One region of the Mixta intestinalis genome, then DNA from elsewhere that is predicted to be linked to it. Evidence: predicted binding sites of a transcription regulator. Region 1 holds the regulator's gene; each other region holds the start of a gene.
The links. The regulator CRP, encoded in region 1, controls carbon source genes, mostly activating them, when cyclic AMP is high. The targets are predictions, from matches to a motif close to ATGTGANNNNNNTCACAT.

Region 1 (2,273 bases):
GCAGGGTATATTTTGCTTCACAGTAGTCGGCCAGCTCACGGTAGAGCAGGCTTAGCGTTTCACGCAGCGGCTGTTCTTTCCAGAGACGAAACCAGAGCCAGTTAAACAGCCCATACCAGAAAGTACCTGCGATATAGAGCAGCGGCGGCACCCAGATGGGCATTTGCCCCACCAGGCCGAGAGTGAAAATCGCGGCAATCAGCGAGGCTGGAAGCAGACGGGCATGTAGCGGCCCGATTTCACCGGTAACGCCCAGCAGCAGAGCCATAGTAAAGAGGGTGACGGGCAGCGGAATATGGTGCAGCGAGAGCCACTGAATAAGAAAGCTGCTGAGCGCGAAGAGCGAGCCGCCAACGATCAGCCGTTTGAAGAAGCGTTTATGCGGCGTATCCAGCCCGGCGATATTGCAGCAGGCGGGCACCAGCGAAAACAGCAGTCCCTTTTGCAAATCCCCTAACAGCCAGCCGATCGCCACCGGCAAACAGAGCACCAGCGTCTGACGCAGCGCATAGTTCACTTCAGGATGGTAGATAATTCTCCGCCACATCACCACATCACAAAAATAAACACGGCGTGATGCAGGGCACCACGCCGTGCGATCAATTAAGCTTAACGGGTGCCGTAAACGACAATCGTCTTACCATGAGCGGAGATCAGATTTTGATCCTCCAACATTTTCAGGATGCGTCCCACCGTTTCACGTGAGCAGCCGACAATCTGGCCGATCTCCTGACGGGTGATTTTGATCTGCATACCGTCCGGGTGGGTCATGGCATCAGGCTGTTTTGCCAGATTAAGCAGCGTCTGTGCGATGCGGCCCGTAACGTCGAGGAAAGCTAAATTGCCCACTTTCTCCGAGGTAACCTGCAGACGACGCGCCATCTGAGCAGACAGCCGCATCAGGATATCAGGATTCACCTGAATCAGCTGACGAAATTTTTTGTAGGAAATCTCAGCCACTTCACAAGCGGTTTTTGCCCGTACCCATGCGCTGCGTTCCTGGCCTTCTTCGAACAGGCCAAGCTCGCCAATGAAATCACCTTGGTTGAGGTAGGAGAGGATCATCTCTTTGCCTTCTTCATCCTTGATCAGCACCGCGACTGCACCTTTTACGATGTAATAGAGCGTTTCGGCCTTTTCACCCTGGTGAATCAACGTACTTTTTGATGGATATTTGTGGATATGGCAATGTGACAGGAACCATTCGAGAGTAGGGTCTGTTTGCGGTTTGCCGAGAACCATTCGCTGTTATCCTCTGTTGTAATCGTGCCCTAAATACAGGGGGCAGTTTCCCTGTCAGGCGTTGAAATGGTAAAGCGTTTTCTGTTGGAAATTTATCCGGGCAATTCTGGCGCGCCAGGGCGTGAAAAAGTCCCGTTTTCGTTTCTGAGAACGAAAATATTACAGCTTTGTTTGTAGCACAGCTTTATCCTGGTGTCTCCTGTTGTCTCGCTTCAGCTTGAGGTGAATCGGACAATTGCCGTTTAGCTGCTGAAAGCGTAGGCTGACAGTAAGCGGCATTATCCCGGGAATAATGAATATGCAGGCACGAGTAAAATGGGTGGAAGGACTCACTTTTTTAGGCGAGTCCGCTTCAGGGCATCAGGTTCTGATGGATGGTAACTCCGGCGATAAAGCGCCGAGCCCCATGGAAATGGTGCTGATGGCAGCGGGCGGTTGCAGCGCCGTTGACGTAGTATCGATCCTGCAAAAAGGCCGAAACGCGGTCACCGACTGCGAGGTGCGGCTGACCTCCGAGCGACACGAGCAGGCTCCGCGCATATTTACCCGCATCAACCTGCACTTTATCGTCAGCGGTAAAGGGCTGAGTGACAAAGCGGTAGCGCGCGCCGTTGAGCTTTCTGCGGAAAAATATTGTTCCGTAGCGATTATGCTGGGTAAGGGTGTTGCCATTACCCACAGCTACGAATGCATGGAGATTGCCTGACATCCTTAAGCAACCTGCTTTCCTTCAACCAGACGTTGTACCAGCGGCAGCATGATCAATTCCATCGCCAGCCCCATTTTGCCGCCGGGTACTACCAGCGTATTGATATGCGAAATAAACGAGCCCTGTAGCATCGCCAGCAGATAAGGGAAATCGATGTTCTCCAGTCCGCGAAAGTGGATGACGACAAAGCTTTCATCCAGCGAAGGAATCGCGCGGGCAGCAAAAGGGTTCGAGGTATCGACCGTAGGCACGCGCTGGAAGTTAATGTGAGTGCGGGAGAACTGCGGCGTAATGTAGTTGATGTAATCTTCCATCGAGCGCA
Region 2 (2,273 bases), 1.3 Mb from region 1:
GCGGTGCAATCTCCTGGGATCTGTTTAAAGAAGAGGCAGATTATCCTTTTGTTGACTGGCGTTTTAACGGCAGTACGGAAGAAGAATTTGCCACGCTGATGGCTATTTTCCAGACGGAAAATAAAGACGTTTACATTGCAGATTATGAGCATCTGGATGTTTACGCCTGTCGTATTATCGTTCCCGGCATGTCCGATATTTATCCGGCGGAAGATCTGCTGCTGGCGAATAATAATATGGGCGCAAATCTGCGTGAAACGCTACTGGCGCTGCCGGGCAGTCAATGGGATAAAGAAGATTATTTGGCTCTTATTGAACAGCTGGATGAAGAAGGCCATGACGACTTTACCCGGGTACGTGAACTGCTGGGGCTGGCGACGGGCAAAGATAATGGCTGGTATACCCTGCGTATTGGCGAACTGAAAGCTATGCTGGCTTTAGCAGGTGGCGATCTCGATCAGGCGCTGATCTGGACCGAATGGACGATGGAGTTTAACAGCTCTGTGTTTACTGCAGAACGAGCTAACTATTATCGCTGCCTGCAAACCTTATTGTTGCTGGCACAGGAAGAAGAACGCGATCCGCAGCAGTACTACACGGCCTTTGTTCGTATGTATGGCGCGGAGGCGGTTGAGGCAGCCTCAGCGGCATTAAGCGGTGAGGAAGCGTTTTATGGTTTGCAGCCTGTGGATTCCGATCTGCAAGCATTCCCTGCTCATCAGGCTTTACTGGCCGCCTATGAAAAATTACAGCATGCCAAACGGCTTTACTGGAAATAAATAGCGTTGCCAGCCTGTTAATTCAAGCCAGCTACTTTATAATAGCTGGCTTCTTTAATACTGTCTGAAATAACTTAACAATATAAACAATCATGTTTCTTTTTAATTACAAATCCTGCCAGCCGCCCTGGTTTTCTTCTTTTTAAAGCTATACATTAAATGCTACATTCAATTTTTTTTGCATAAATTAAAATAATTTTTATTTTTATAATTCAAAGACTTAATAGCATTGCATCCAGTTTTTTTATGGCTCACGCTTCCTGTCTTATCTCCAAATATGATCTATATCAAATTTTGCCAAATACTCCTTTGTTAGTATCACGCCGACAATTTTTTATGGGAGTGCGTTGGTATGAGTACTGACAATCCTTTCAATCTTTTATTACCGCCAGCTATGGCGAAAGTCGCTGAAGAAGCGGGTGTCTATAAAGCCACAAAACATCCACTAACCACGTTTTTTTTAGCCATTAACGCTGGCGTTTTTATCTCTGTCGCCTTCGTTTTCTATATTACCGCCACTACCGGAACGGCAGATATTCCTTATGGTCTGGCCAAGCTGATCGGCGGCCTCTGTTTCTCCTTAGGTTTGATGCTGGTTGTTGTATGCGGTGCCGACCTGTTTACTTCAACCGTCCTGATTGTTGTCGCTAAGGCCAGCGGTCGCATCAGCTGGGGACAACTGGCAAAAAACTGGTTGTATGTTTACGTTGGCAACCTGTTCGGGGCGCTATTTTTCGTCGCACTTATCTGGTTTGCGGGTCAGCATGAAGTCGCCAACGGAGCGTGGGGCTTAAATGTCTTACAGACTGCTGACCATAAAATGCATCATACTTTTATTCAGGCGGTATGTCTGGGTACGCTGGCAAACCTGATGGTCTGCCTCGCCGTCTGGATGAGCTATTCTGGTCGTAGCCTGACGGACAAAATGTTCGCCATGGTATTACCGGTAGCGATGTTTGTTGCCTGCGGCTTCGAACACAGCATTGCCAACATGTTTATGATACCCATGGGAATTGTCATCCGTGATTTCGCGTCACCTGAATTCTGGCAGGCAACGGGGGCAACCGCGGACCAGTTTTCTCACCTGACGTTAAGCCATTTCATCACTGATAACCTCATTCCTGTCACTATCGGCAACATTATTGGTGGCGGCTTGCTGGTGGGGCTAACGTATTGGGTGATTTATTTACGCGGCGGCTCCGCTCACCATTAACGGCACCCGTGTAACGAATTCGATCGGGCAGACGACCATCATCTGTCCGGTCTAAAAAAGAACTTTTATCAGAAGGTAGGTATATTATGACCGAGCTCAATGACAAACTGAACGCTGCCTGGGAAGGTTTTACCGCTGGCGACTGGCAGAAATCAGTTAACGTTCGCGATTTTATTCAGAAAAACTACACGCCTTATGAAGGAGATGAATCCTTCCTGGCCGGTGCCACTGAGGCGACCACACAGCTCTGGAATAAAGTCCTGGAAGGTATCAAAATCGAA
Region 3 (2,273 bases), 840 kb from region 1:
ATACCAGCTATGAGCGTGGCAATACCTTAACTTTTGGCGTCACGCTGCATACGAACTTTAACGATCTGCATACGCAGCATCTCGATCAGGCGAAACCAAAGTGGCGACCGGAACCGCAGATGGAAGTCTTGCAGCATACGGTGGTCGCTAATCAGCTGATGGCGCTGAAGTATAATGCCGGTTTTGATGCACCCAATCTGCAAATTAAAGACCGTACGCTCTATGTCACGGGCGAACAGGTCAAATACCGCGATACTCAGGAAGGTGTCGATCGAGCTAACCTGATTTTAATGAATCATTTACCCGCGAATATCGATAGGCTGCGTATTACCCAGACACGTTATAACCTGCCACAGGTTACTACCGAAACGCGCGTGAGCAGTTTGTATCAGCAGCTTGATGGTTATCCACTGGGACATAAGCCGCCGCTACAACAACGACGCGTCAATCCTGTCGATCCTGGAAAAACGGAACAGGGCTACTATATCGAAAGAGATTCCTTCAGTTATGGTCTTGCGCCGGTATTGAATCAGTCATTTGGCGGCCCGGAAAGCTTCTATATGTATCAGGTTGGTGTCGGGGGGCATGCCGACTACTGGCTAACTCAGCATCTGCTGGTGGGGGGCGGTTTCTTTGCCGACGTAACGAACAATTATGATCGATTCAAATATGATGGGCGACCTGCTGATTCCGCGCTGCCGCGCGTACGTACTCATATCCGTGATTATGTAAAAAATGATTTATACATTAATAATCTACAAATGACTGGCCTCCACTATTTTGGTAACGGCATCTATGCGCAGCTCTATGGCGGTTATCTTGAAACCATGTACGCTGGCGCGGGCGCAGAGATACTTTATCGTCCGCTGGACAGCTGCTGGGCAGTTGGCGTCGATGCAAACTACGTGAAGCAGCGCGACTGGGACAATATGATGCGGTTCACCCGTTATAAAGCTTCAACGGGCCATCTTACCGCCTACTGGCAGCCCGGTTTTGTGGATGATGTACTGGTAAAAACGAGCGTTGGACAGTATCTGGCGGAGGATAGAGGCGGTACGCTTGATATTTCGAAGCGTTTCGCCAGCGGCGTTAGCGTGGGTGCTTATGTCACGCTGACGAATGTCTCCCGCGAAGAGTATGGTGAAGGTGATTTTACCAAAGGCTTTTATATCTCCGTGCCGATGGAGCTGTTTACCGCCACGCATAACCGTGGAAAAGCGCTGATTGGCTGGGAACCGCTGACGCGTGATGGTGGGCAGAGGCTGATCCGTAAGCATCGCCTGTACGATATGACCAGCGATCGCGACATAAACTTTCGTTAGTTATTAAGACTTAGTGAAAGTAGGTTTTTCGTCCGCTTTTTATTTTGTTGTGACTATACTGTGATCTTGCTCACGTTATGTCATGATGCCTGTACGGTCTGGCTGACCAGTTGAGCCACCTTTAACAGGAAGCTTTAATGATAAGTGAAAAATTCATCGCTGCGGCGCTACAATGGGTATTAAATGCCGGTCTGTTGATCCTGGCGATTATTTTAATTGTTTTCTTAGGTAAAGAGACAATTCATCTGGCAAACGTATTGCTGAATACCGGTGAGGCGGCTTCCGCCTATCTGCTGGTGGAAGGGATTGTCATCTGGTTTCTTTATTTTGAATTTATTGCGCTGATAGTGAAATATTTTCAGTCCGGATACCATTTCCCGCTACGTTATTTTGTCTATATCGGTATTACAGCGATTATTCGACTGATCGTTGTCGACCATAAAAATCCATTTGATACGCTCTGCTATTCCACAGCGATACTTATTCTGGTGGTAACGCTGTGGCTGGCGAACAGTAACCGGCTGAAGCGTGAGTAATATTGGCGGCTTCAGGCCGCCTGAACCTGTTTTTACTGGTTGATAAGCCGCAGTGGTTATCCCTTTTTATAAGAGCATCGGTTGTTGTTTATTAACAGAATTCCTTAAAAAAAAGGCGGCCTACAGGCCGCCGGAAAAACACAGGGAACAACTTAGCAGTGGCAATAACAACAAAGGCAACAACACAAAATCATTAATTAACCCTTCACGCCGCCAGCGGTCAGGCCGCTTACCAACCAGCGCTGCGCCAGCAAAAAGACCAGCGTAATCGGCAGCGCTGACAGCACCGCCGCTGCGGCAAAATCACCCCACAGATAGTTCTGCGGATTCAGGTACTGCTGCATTCCTACCGCCAGGGTATAGCTGTTAACGTCGCGCAGCAGCAGCGAAGCAACCGGCACTTCGGTGACGGCAG

Region 2: focA (formate transporter FocA) is a predicted target of CRP. The motif match lies at 1,055-1,072, and genes of this name have one in related genera.
Region 3: psiE (phosphate-starvation-inducible protein PsiE) is a predicted target of CRP. The motif match lies at 1,381-1,398, and genes of this name have one in related genera.

What each region holds. Positions count from the first base shown of each region.
Region 1 covers NZ_CP028271.1:4,199,624-4,201,896, forward strand. Annotated here, with positions in the region: gene C7M51_RS19400 (YccS/YhfK family putative transporter) at 1-547, opposite strand, end outside; gene crp (cAMP-activated global transcriptional regulator CRP) at 610-1,242, opposite strand; gene C7M51_RS19410 (OsmC family protein) at 1,541-1,948, shown strand; gene C7M51_RS19415 (phosphoribulokinase) at 1,954-2,273, opposite strand, start outside.
Region 2 covers NZ_CP028271.1:802,851-805,123, reverse strand. Annotated here, with positions in the region: gene ycaO (30S ribosomal protein S12 methylthiotransferase accessory factor YcaO) at 1-779, shown strand, start outside; gene focA (formate transporter FocA) at 1,132-1,992, shown strand; gene pflB (formate C-acetyltransferase) at 2,079-2,273, shown strand, end outside.
Region 3 covers NZ_CP028271.1:3,354,771-3,357,043, reverse strand. Annotated here, with positions in the region: gene C7M51_RS15515 (YjbH domain-containing protein) at 1-1,322, shown strand, start outside; gene psiE (phosphate-starvation-inducible protein PsiE) at 1,460-1,858, shown strand; gene malG (maltose ABC transporter permease MalG) at 2,056-2,273, opposite strand, start outside.